2 regions of the Kribbella sp. NPDC026611 genome follow, and region 1 is predicted to be linked to the other one. Evidence: riboswitches for the same ligand, from Rfam matches in the RefSeq annotation. Region 1 holds a riboswitch; the other holds the start of a gene.
What was found. Region 1 has a riboswitch for S-adenosylmethionine ahead of AB0E69_RS17370 (aminotransferase class V-fold PLP-dependent enzyme). Riboswitches for the same ligand answer to the same signal wherever they lie in the genome.
Positions count from the first base shown of each region.

Region 2: it holds a riboswitch for S-adenosylmethionine, as region 1 does, so the genes downstream of both, thrC (threonine synthase) here and AB0E69_RS17370 (aminotransferase class V-fold PLP-dependent enzyme) in region 1, are expected to answer to the same signal.

Region 1 covers NZ_JBEZYC010000004.1:47,143-53,065, reverse strand. The annotation lists gene AB0E69_RS17380 (DUF4184 family protein) at 1-650, opposite strand, end outside; gene AB0E69_RS17375 (DinB family protein) at 661-1,176, opposite strand; SAM riboswitch class IV at 1,271-1,384, shown strand; gene AB0E69_RS17370 (aminotransferase class V-fold PLP-dependent enzyme) at 1,401-2,765, shown strand; gene AB0E69_RS17365 (prolyl oligopeptidase family serine peptidase) at 3,055-5,097, opposite strand; gene AB0E69_RS17360 (TetR family transcriptional regulator) at 5,108-5,653, opposite strand; gene AB0E69_RS17355 (alpha/beta hydrolase) at 5,706-5,923, shown strand, end outside.
Region 2 covers NZ_JBEZYC010000010.1:259,144-265,066, forward strand. The annotation lists gene AB0E69_RS34455 (DUF3263 domain-containing protein) at 1-206, shown strand, start outside; gene AB0E69_RS34460 (LytR C-terminal domain-containing protein) at 233-871, shown strand; gene otsB (trehalose-phosphatase) at 868-1,701, shown strand; gene AB0E69_RS34470 (hypothetical protein) at 1,667-2,134, opposite strand; gene AB0E69_RS34475 (DNA-3-methyladenine glycosylase 2 family protein) at 2,181-3,128, shown strand; SAM riboswitch class I at 3,242-3,381, shown strand; gene thrC (threonine synthase) at 3,395-4,654, shown strand; gene AB0E69_RS34485 (ubiquitin-like small modifier protein 1) at 4,651-4,926, shown strand; gene AB0E69_RS34490 (zinc-dependent alcohol dehydrogenase family protein) at 4,941-5,923, shown strand, end outside.

The DNA.
Region 1 (5,923 bases):
ACGAGGCAGCCGGCGATGGTGCTGACGTATTGGAGGACGCGGTTCACGTCCCAGCCGGTGAGGACCTGTGCTCGGAAGAAGGCCGGGAAGTGCTGGACGAAGTAGCCGTCTCCGTGGGTGAACGAATCCCAGAACACATGAGTGAGCGCGCCGATGATCCCTGACACCAGGGTCCACAGCAGAATGCTCGGGGCAGGCCACCGGGGTGAGAGCGGGTGGGCCGGCGGGGCGAACCGGGCCGAAGGGGGTGCGGTTAGCCGGGCCGACGAGGGTGCTGCGGGCAGGCGACCTGGCGAGGGTGCTGCGGGGAGGCGGCCTGGCGAGGGGGCTGCGGGGAGGCGGCCTGGCGAAGGGGCTGCGGGGAGGCGGGCCGCCAGGCGTGCTGGGGCCAGGGCGGTCAGGGGGCGTTTGAGGAGGAGGTTGTAGATCAGGAGGACGACGGCGATCAGTGGGTCGAGCCACAGGGCCGAGGTGAACCTGTGGGTGTAGGTGATGGTGAAGTTGCCGTTGATCGTCTGCGTCGCGAAGCGGTAGATCGGGCCGACGTACAGCAGGTCCGGCGCCACCGCCCCGGCGACCAGTGCCGAGGCGACGAACGGTCGCCGGACCAGCGGGAGCACAGCCGCCGGATGGGCGAGGGTGAACGGCACGACGCGCAGCCTATGCGCCGGTGGTGCCGTCGAGTTGCTCACGTACCAGGTCGGCGTGGCCGCAGTGGCGGGCGTACTCGCCGATCAGGTGGATGTAGATCATCCGGAGCGTCGACTCCGTGCCGCTGAAGGTGAAGCGGTCGTCGAGCGAGTGCCCGGCGGCCGCGCCGTCGGACAGCTTCCACTCCGCGATCAGCGCGTGGTACGCCGTCTCGGCCTCGGCGGCGTCGATCAGCTCGAAGTCGGCGTCCTTGCCCAGCGCCAGCGGAAAGACCGGCTCGGCCGGCTCCGCCGCGAAGTGGATCCGGAACCAGATCCGCTCGACCTTCGTGAGGTGCCGGATCAAGCCGAGCAGCGAGAGGTTCGACGGCGGCGACGGCCGCTCCGCCAGCTGCTCGGCGGTCAACCCCGCGCACTTGACCAGCAACGTCGTGCGGTAGAAATCCAGGTACCCCTGCAGCAGGGAGCGCTCCGGCGCAGTCAGCGAGCCGTCCGGCCGCTCGACGTCGGGTGCTTTCCAGGTCATGCCAACTCCTCAGGTGTCCACGATGCGTCGGGACATCTCATCACATGAGATAGCCACTGGCGTCCTCGTGGCCCGTTCGTTACCTTCTACATCAGGTCATGAGAGCCAGCGACAAGCCCCGGCTAGCTGGACGGCAACCCTCCTCCGCGGTGGGGTGCCCCGGGTGAGGACCAGGCCGTTCGGATACCCCGATCGGCAAGTGCGGACCTTCCTGGAGCGACAGCATGTCGATCTTGTCCATTCTCGAGCCTGCCAGTACGACGACCCCGCGGCCGACCGTGGCGCGGCTGAAGACCGGCAGCATCCCCGCGACCGTCGGAGCGGACCTGCTGGTCCCGCTGGCCGACGGGCGCGTCACGGACTATGCCAACTTCGACCACGGCGCCAGCGCGCCGTGTCTGGAGTCAGTCCGAGCCAGCGTGGAGGCGGCGCTGCCGTCGTACGCGTCGGTGCACCGCGGCAACGGCTACGCGTCGCGCATAACCACCCAGTGGTACGAGCGGGCCCGCGCGGAGGTGCATGCCTTCGTCGGAGCGCGCGCGGACGACCAGGTGGTCTTCACCCGGCAGACGACGGACGCGCTCAACCTGCTCGCCCATGCCGTACCGGCTGACGCCACCGTCATCGTGTTCGAGTCCGAGCACCACGCCGCCCTCCTCCCCTGGCCGGCCGAGCAGACCGTCCGTCTCAAGGCACCGACCAGTCAGACGGAGGCCGTGGCCAACGTCGCCGACGCCCTGCGCGAGGCGCCTGAGGGCCCGCGGCTGGTCGTCATCACCGGCGCCTCCAACGTCACCGGCGAGATCTTCCCGATCGCCGACATCGCCAAGGTCGCGAAGGCCCACGGCGCCCGCGTCTGCCTCGACGCCGCTCAGCTCGCACCGCACCGCCCGGTCGACATCGCCGCTCTGGACGTCGACTGGGTCGCGCTCTCCGGCCACAAGCTCTACGCCCCGTACGGCGCCGGCGCCCTGATCGGCCGCTCCGACTGGCTCGACGCCGCCGACCCGTACCTGTACGGCGGTGGCGCGACCCACGCGGTCACCAGCGACACCGTGGTCTGGGCGACCGGCCCGGCGCGTCACGAGGGTGGCTCTCCCAACGTCATCGGGGCCATTGCCCTGGCGAGCGCCTGCGCCGCGATCGCACAGCACCGCGACGCGATCGAGCAGCACGAGCGCAGCCTGCTCGCCCGCCTCCGGACCGGCCTCGCCCAGCTCGACGGCGTCACGACGTACTCGATCTTCGGCGAGGACGCGGACCGCGTCGGCACCATCTGCTTCACGATCGCCGGTCTGACCTCGACGCTCGTGTCGGCCGCGCTGAGCGCCGAGTACGGCATCGGCGTCCGCGACGGCAAGTTCTGTGCCCACCTCCTGGTCGGCCACCTCCTCACCAGCGCACCCGAGCACGGTACGGCGGTCCGCGCCAGCCTCGGCCTGGGCACGACGCGGGAGCACGTCGACCGGCTCGTCAACGCCGTACGCACGCTGGCCGCCAGCGGCCCGCGCACCGAGTACGCGGAGACCGCGCACGGCTGTCAGCCGTCCGACGACCCCCGGGACCTGCACGCGCCACGCATCTGGTGACGCCAGCCTCCTACTGCTCGGGAGTACGCCTACGAAGGTGAGCAGCCAATGCCTGTAGGCCGTCCTCACTTCCGAGCCGGACATGCAGCGCCGGCGCGGGAATGACGACCGATTCATCGCTGAGCGATCCAGGTCGCGATCTGACTGCGGGTACTGAACCCCAGCTTGTCCAGGATGTGCACGACGTGCGACTCGGTCATCAGACTGCCTCCTGCTCGCGGGGGGGGTGGTGAGACCTCGAGTCCACCAGCGGCCGCCGCGAGCAGGCATCCGGCAAAATACCGATCGGCTACGGCACCTGCAGTCCGGTGTGATGGGCCGCGAACGCCAGGAGGTCCGCCCACTCCGACGCGACCATCGCGGCGGGCTTGCCGAAGCCGTGGCCGGTGTTGACCTCGACCCGGGTCAGGATCGGCGCATCCGCGGACTGGGCGTGCTGCAACGCAGCGATGTACTTGTGGCTGTGCAACGGCACCACGCGGTCGTCGTGGTCACCAGTGACGGCCAGCGTCGCCGGGTACGCCGTCCCGTCCACTACGCGATGCAGTGGCGAGTACGCGAGCAGGTCCTCGAACTGGTCGGGGTCGTCCGGCGTCCCGTAGTCGGAGGCCCACGCAGCGCCCACGGTGAACTTGTGGAAGCGCAGCATGTCCAGCACACCGACGCCGGGCAGTGCGACCTTGAAGAGGTCCGGCCGCTGGGTCATGACCGCTCCGATGAGCAGTCCGCCGTTACTGCGGCCGTGGATGGCCAGCTGGTCCGCGGTGGTGACTCCGGTCTCCTGCAGATGCGAAGCGACCGCGATGAAGTCGTCGAACACGTTCTGCTTGTTCTTGAGCCGGCCCGCGTCGTGCCACTCGCTGCCGTACTCACCGCCGCCGCGCAGGTTGGTGATGACCAGCACTCCCCCGGCTGCGAGCCACGCGGGCCAGCCGGGGCGGTAGTCGGCCTGCACCGGGATGCGGAAGCCGCCGTACCCCCACATGAGGGTCGGACGCGGCGTGTTGAAGTCCAGGTCGGACCGGGTGATCAGGAAGTAGGGCACCGCCCCAGCGACTCGTCGCTCCACCGACACCACAGGCGGGGTGTAGGCAGCCGAGCCACGGACCAGCTCGGGCAGCGCACGAGCCTCGCCTGATGCGGAGACGACGTACGACGCCGTGGGGTCAGTGACTGTGGACAGGCCCACGAAGAAGTCCGCGTGCTTCGCAGAAGCGTTCAGGCCGACCACTGCACCACCAGACACGTCTACGACCCGTGCATCGGACCCGTCGAGCGCGTAGACCGTCAGCACCGACTCTGCGTCCACCAGCGTCAGCGTGACGAACCCCTGCTCGGTCGCCTGGGTCGACTGCAGTGTCGACGAGCCCTCCGGGACCAGGTCGGTGAACGTGCCGTCCAGGGTGGACAGGACGACGCGACCGCGCGACGCGTCGCGGTCCGTCTGCAGCACGAGCTGGTCTCCGGACATGCGCACGAAGAAGATCTCGTCGACGAACTCGTCCACGACCTTGACCGGCTCACCGAGACCGTCCGACGTGATCGGGAACAGCCAGAGCTTCGTGGCCGGGTCCGTGCCCTGGGTGATGGCGGCAACGACGTACCGGTCGTCTTCGGTGACCGTCGGGGCGATGAAGATGTTGTTGTCCGGGAAGGCTAGCACCAGCACGTCCTCGGACTGCGGCGTCCCGACCTTGTGCAGCGTCAACCGGCCGCTGGCCAGCCCGCTCGTCTCAGTGCCTTCGCTGCTGCCGTCGGCGACCGGGTAATGCAGGTACAGGTAGCCGGAGCTGTCCGGCAGCCACGTCGCCTCGCTGAACTTCGACTGCGTGACCACGTCGTCCACCGGCTCGCCACTGGCGATGTCGAGCAGCCGGAACGTGGTCCAGTCGCTACCGCTCTCGTTGATGCCGTATGCGAAGTACTTGCCGTCCGGACTGACCGTGTAGCTGCCGAGCGAGTCTGTACCCGCTTCGGACAGCTTGTTCGGGTCCAGCAGCACCCGGCCGCCGGCGAGCAGCTCGTCGAGCGACTCGGCGACGAAGACGACTTCCTGCGCCTGCGTGCCGTCGTTGCGGCCGACGAAGTACCAGCCGGCCTTCTGAGCCGGTACGCCGGCGCGCGGCCGGGCCAGGATCGTGGACATGGTGGTCTGGAACCACGCTCGCTCGGCATAGCCGGACAACTCGGCCTGCGTGAACGCGTTCTGCCGCTCGACCCAGTCCTTGGTGTCGGGTGCGTCAGGATCTTCCAGCCAGCGGTACGGATCGGCGATCTGGTGCCCGTGCAACGTCTCGACCACATCGTCGCGGCGGCTCTCCGGATAGGTCATGCGGACCAACCTAACCGTCCAGCGCAACCTTCAGCAGGAGCTCGTACGTCGGTCGCGGATCGACGTCGTCGTGCCGCGCGATCCGGTGCAGGATCAGCCCTTCGGACGCGGCCGCCACCGCCCGCGCCGCCGCCCGGGGATCACTGGCGCCGAGCCGGGCCAGCACCTCGGTGGCGATGTTCTCGAGCGCCTCGCGGCCACGCGACAGCGCCGCCCGGATCTCCGCGTCGTGACTGCCCTCGAGGAACAGGATCAGCCGGGCGGTGGTCCGCACCCGGTTGACCCGGGTCAGGTAGTCGAACGCGCCGCACATGATGTCGACGAACTCCGCGGCGGTGGCCGGCGCGAACGACATACTCAGCGCCTCGGCCTCGAGCGAGGCGATCCGGTCGACGACGCCGGACAGCAGCGCGGCCCGGGTCCGGAAGTAGTTGGAGGTGGAGCCCGGAGGCAGCCCGGCGGCGGCGTCGACCCGGGCGTGGGTGAGGGCCCGCAACCCCTGGGTGCCGAGCAGTTCGACAGCCGCATCCAGGGCGCGTAGCCGCGTCGAGGTCATACCGCACTATAAACGTAGTGACAGACTACTAGGTTCGTAGTACCTTCGGGAGATGGATCGTTTCGTCGAGCTGCCAGGCCTCCGGATGCGGGTCACGGAGGCGGGCCGTGGTGAGCCCGTGCTGATGCTGCACGGATTTCCTCAGGACTCCCGGGAGTGGCGCGACGTCGTCCCCGAGATCGCTGAGCACTACCGGGTGATCTGCCCGGACCTGCGGGGCGCCGGCGAAACCGACGCGCCGGCCGACGGCTACACGAGCAGCCAACTGCA
Region 2 (5,923 bases), on a different contig from region 1:
ACTGGTGGAAGTACGCCGGCGCCAAGGAGCAGGCGATCCGGGACCAGTTCCAGATGTCGGCGACCCGTTACTACCAGGTGCTGAACGCGCTGATCGACCGGCCGGAGGCCCTCGCGCACGACCCGCTGCTGGTCAAGCGCCTGCGCCGCCTCCGCGCGGCCCGCCAGCGCGCCCGCTCGGCCCGTCGTCTGGGCATCGAGGTCTGAGCATGTCCCGCCGTAGGGCGTCCCGGGTGACTGCACGCCCTCAGGGCGACCAGGGTCAGGTCTTGTCGTCCCTCGTCGCCGTGGCCGCTGTGGTCGCGATCCTGGCCGGGTTGCTGGTGCTGTTCGGGACCCGCGGGCACGACAGTGAGGCGAAGGAGACGTCCGGTTCGGGTACGCCGAAGCCGAGCGTGAAGCCGACGACCGGCCCGTCGACGGTCGGCGCGAGCATCCCGCGGCCGTCGAAGTCGACCAGCGCCCCGACGACTGCCCCGACGACTGCCCCGACCACCCAGCCCCCGTCCAGCGAACCCACGCAGGCGCCGCAGACCACCGAGCACACCACTCAACCGCCGAACCCGCCGGCCTCCAACCCGGTGACCATCCCGGCGGAGGAGCGGCCCGCGATCGAGATCTACAACAACACGCCGCGCAAGGGCATGGCCGACGAGGTCGCCGGCCGCGCGAAGCAGGCCGGCTGGACCGTCGCCGGCGTCGACAACTGGCACGGCAAGGTCGCCGAGAGCACGGTGTACTACCCGCCCGGGATGCTGGATGCCGCCAACCAGCTCGCCCGCGACCTCGGCGTCCCCCGGAGCAAGCAGGCGCTGGACAACATGAAGAAGGACCGCCTGACGGTGATCCTCACCTCGGATTACGCCGGATGAGTACCCCGATCATCCAGACGGACGCCGGCCACGAGGGCTGGGCGGCGATCGTCTCCGACCCGGCCACCGCGGTCATCTCGTCGGACTTCGACGGCGTGCTGTCCCCGCTGGTCGAGGATCCGGCCAGGTCCCGTCCGGTAGAAGGCGCGCTGGACGCCCTGGCCCGGCTGGCCCGCTCGGTGCGGCAGGTGGCCATCGTCACCGGTCGGCCGGCGTTGGTGGCTACTGAGCTGTCCGGTGTGAGCAGGCACCCCGGCCTGGAGAGTCTCGTCGTGCTAGGCCACTACGGTCTGGAGCGCTGGGACGCTGCCACCGGCAAGGTGACGAGCGCGCCCGTACCAGCTGGGGTGGCGACAGCTCGTGACAGGTTGCCGGGCCTGTTGCGCGAGGTCGGCGTACCGGATGCGTTCGTGGAGGACAAGGACAGCTCGCTGGCTGTGCACACGCGGCGGCTGGAGGACCCGGCCGGTGCGCTGGAGCTGCTGCGTGGCCCTCTGACGGCGCTGGCGGAGGAGACCGAGCTACGGCTGGAGCCGGGCAACTTCGTGCTCGAGTTGCGACCACCCGGTATCGACAAGGGCGTCGCGATCGCCCGCCTGCTCGAGTCGACCGGCGCGCGCTCGATCCTGTACGCCGGTGACGACCTGGGCGACTTGGCGGCGTACCGGGCGATCGACGAGCAGCGCAAGACCGGTCTCCGCGCAGTGCTGGTCGCTACGCGGTCGTCCGACGCCACCGAGCTGATCGACGCGGCGGACATCGTGGTGGACGACCCCAGTGGTGTCGTGACCGTGCTCACGGCCCTTTCGGACGCGATCTCAGCGCGCTGAACGCCTGCGTCACGGTCTTGCCGAGCGGCTGGATCGGGCGTTCGACGTACCCGCCCTCCTTGAGACTGGCGAGCCGCTCGAACGGGTTGCGAGAGGCGGTGTCGCCGGTGAGCAGGAACGAGACGACCACGGCGACGACGTACAGCGGGAGCATCGGGAGACCGAGCAGGCAGAAGTACTGCCAGGAGTGGCGCTCCTCGTGCCGGACGAGGTGCGCGTCGTCGAAGTACGAGCGGTCGTGTTTGCTGAGAACCACGTTGCCGATGGTGAAAGCGCCGGCGACCGGAAAGCCGAGCTTGTAGCCGTTCGCGAAGAACAGGCCGCGCGGGCCGCGGGTCAGGGTGGCGCGGCCGAGCGCGCACACCAGGAAGCCGGCGAGCGTCGAGAGGTTGACGAAGTTGCCGATGAGTTTGACCCGCTGCCAGGCCGTCATGCACCTCAGTATGAGATTTGTCGGCGCGGTGGGTAAGACTTGGCGGGTGAGTTCGCGAGTGCGGGTCTGGCGGCCTGGGCGGGTTGTCGATCCGCAGTCGGTGATCGGTGGGTTGCGTAAGGGGCCCGGCGACCCGGCGTACGTGTTCGATGCCGGCCGGCGGACGGTGTGGCGGGCGACCCGGACGCCGGAGGGGCCGGTGCTGCTGCGGTTGACGCCGTACGCCGGAGCTGTCGAGGCAGAGGCGTGGGGACCGGGCGCGGGCTGGGCGCTGGACGGGGTGCCGGAGCTGCTGGGGGAGCTGGACAGCTGGGACGGGTTCGAGCCGCTGCCGGAGCACAGGGTGCTGGTGGATGCGGCGCGGCGGTTCCCGCATCTGCGGGTGCCGCGGTCGCGGGCGGTGTTCGAGGCGATGGCGGCCGCGGGGATCGAGCAGGTGGTGACCGGCAAGGAGGCGTTCCGGGCCTGGCGGGTGCTGCTGCGGACGTACGGCGAGCCCGCGCCGGGGCCGGGTGGACCTGCGGGGCGGCCGATGATGGTGCCGCCGGCGCCGGAGGAGTGGCGGCTGATCCCGTCGTGGATGTGGCTGCGGGCCGGCGTTGAAAACCGGCGGTCGCGGGTGGTCGTGACAGCGGCGACGCGGGCGAAGGCGCTGGAGCGGACGCTTGAGTTGACTGACGGTGCCGAGGTCGAGCAGCGGCTGCGGTCGCTGCCCGGGGTGGGCGTGTGGACGGCGGCTGAGGTGCGGCAGCGGGCGCATGGCGACGCGGACGCGTTCTCCTTCGCGGACTATCACGTGTCGCGCAACGTGTCCTACGCCTTGATCGGCGAGGAGCTGGACGACGACGGCTGCGCCGAGCTGATCGAGCCGTACCGCGGGCATCGGTTCCGCGTGCAGCGGCTGATCGAGATGGCAGGGATCGGCCACCCGCGCTTCGGCCCACGCAAGGCGCTGCCCACGCACACGCCGGGAGCCACGCATCGCCTGAGGTAGCCCTGGGCACGGGCTGATTCACCCGATGACCATCGGGTCCGGGTTGAGATCGCGCGTCTCGGATGGTGGGAACGTAGGACACAATATGGACCCGATTGGGTAATCTCGGGGGCAGCTCATCCAGAGGGACTGAGGGAAACGGCCCGTTGACGTCCCGGCAACCCTCCCCGTCGTACGCCCGTCCGGGCCGAAAACGAGGGAACGGTGCCAAATCCGTCCCGCGCCGAGATCCGGCTCCCGGGGAAGATGAGAGGGGAACCTCACTCATGAGCCAGACCGCCACCCACACCATCCGTGAAGGTGCCTTCGGCAACGGTACGCACCTGAGCTGTCGCGCCTGTGGGGCGAAGTCGCCGCTCGGTCCGTTCTACGCCTGTATGGAGTGCTTCGGTCCGCTCGAGGTCGGGTACGAGTACCCGGCGATCACCCGCGAGCAGATCGAGGCCGGTCCGAAGAACATCTGGCGGTACCAGCCGCTGCTCCCCGTCCCGGTCGACGTGGCGAGCTTCCCGAACACCGAGCCGGGGTACACGCGGCTCGTCGACGCCGGCAACCTGGCCCGCGAGCTCGGGCTGCGCAAGCTGTGGGTGAAGGACGACTCCGGCAACCCGACGCACTCCTTCAAGGACCGGGTGGTCGCCTCCGCGCTGAGCGCGACCCGCGAGCTGGGCATGAAGGTCTTCGCCTGCCCCTCGACGGGCAACCTGGCCAACGCCGTCGCAGCCGCGGCCGCGCGGGCCGGCATCCGCTCGGTGGTCTTCATTCCGCAGGACCTCGAGCGGCCCAAGATCATCACCACCGCGGTGTACGGCGGGACGCTGGTCGCCGTCGACGGCAACTACGACGACGTGAACAAGCTCGCCTCCGAGATCGCCGGTGAGGAGGAGGGCTGGGCGTTCGTGAACGTCAACGTCCGGCCGTACTACTCCGAAGGCTCGAAGACGCTGGCCTTCGAGATCGCCGAGCAGCTCGGCTGGCGGCTGCCGGAGCAGATCGTCGTACCGGTCGCATCCGGGTCGCAGCTGACCAAGATCGACAAGGGCTTCACCGAGCTGGGCAAGCTCGGGCTGGTCGACGCCACCGACTACAAGGTGTACGGCGCGCAGGCGACCGGGTGCTCGCCGGTGGCGCAGGCTTTCCGGGACGGGCACGACGTGGTGAAGCCGGTCAAGCCGGACACCATCGCGAAGTCGCTCGCGATCGGGAACCCGGCCGACGGGCCTTACGTGCTGGACGTTGCCCGCCGTACCAACGGTGCGATCGAGGACGTCAGCGACGAAGAGGTCATCGAGGGCATCCAGTTGCTGGCGCGGACCGAGGGCATCTTCGCCGAGACCGCTGGCGGGGTGACCGTCGCGACGCTGAAAAAGCTGATCGCGACCGGGCAGCTCGACCCCGAGGCCGAGACCGTGATCATCAACTCCGGCGACGGGCTGAAGACGCTCGACGCCGTGGCAGACCGGGTCGGCCCGAAGGTGACCATCCCCGCGTCGTACGACGCCTTCGTGAAGGCAGGCCTGCAGTGAGTGTGAGCGTCCGCGTCCCGACCATCCTGCGCCCGTACACCCAGGGCGCGTCCGAGGTGTCCGCCGAGGGCACGACGCTGACCGAGGTGCTGGACTCCCTCGACACGTCGTACCCCGGCATCAAGGCCCGCGTCCTGGACGAGTCCGGTGAACTGCGCCGCTTCGTCAACGTCTACGTGAACGACGACGACGTCCGCTTCGCCTCCGGCCTGCAGACCGAGATCAAGGACGGCGGCCAGGTCTCGATCATCCCCGCGGTCGCCGGCGGCTGACCTACGATGCGGGCATGCGTGCCGTTGTCGTAACGAAGTACGGCGAACTGCCGGAGGTTCGCTCGGTTCCGGAACCGGCGGTGGCCGAGGGTTCGGTGGTCCTGAAGGTCGAGGCCACCGGACTCTGCCGCAGCGACTGGCACGGCTGGATGGGCCACGACCCCGACATCGTCCTCCCGCACGTCCCCGGCCACGAACTCGCGGGCACCATCGCCGCCTTGGGTGCGGGAGTGAGCGGCTGGTCGGTAGGCGACCGCGTCACGACGCCCTTCATCTGTGCCTGCGGCAGGTGCGAGCAGTGCCTCTCCGGCAACCACCAGGTCTGCCCGAACCAGCTCCAGCCCGGCTTCAACTACTGGGGCTCGTACGCCGAATACGTAGCCATCCCGTACGCCCAGGTCAACCTCGTCCGCCTCCCCGACGACATGCCCTTCACGACCGCCGCTGGCCTCGGCTGCCGCTTCGCGACCTCCTTCCGAGCCATCCACCACGTCGGCCGCGTCCGCGAAGGCGAACAAGTAGCCATCTTCGGCTGCGGCGGCGTAGGCCTCTCCGCCGTCATGATCGCCGCCGCCCTGGGCGCAGAGGTCACCGCCATCGACACCAACCCAGCAGCCCTACACCTCGCCCACCAACAAGGCGCCACCCACACCGCCACCCCCGAAGCCCTCACCACCGAACGCTTCCACGTAACCGTCGACGCCCTGGGCTCCAACGAACTGATCCAGCAAGCCCTCGAACATCTTGCGCCCCGAGGCCGCCACCTCCAGATCGGCCTCCTCCCCACCGGCGTACAACTGGACGTCGGCCGCCTGATCTCCCAAGAACTCCAATGGCTCGGCTCGCACGGCATGCCCGCCCACGCCTACCCCGAAATGCTCACACTAGTTGCCGCAGGCAACCTAACCCCCGCCAACCTGATCACCCGCACTATCACCCTCGACGAAACCCCCACCGCCCTCACCGCCCTCACCAACGGCACCCCAGCCGGCGTAAC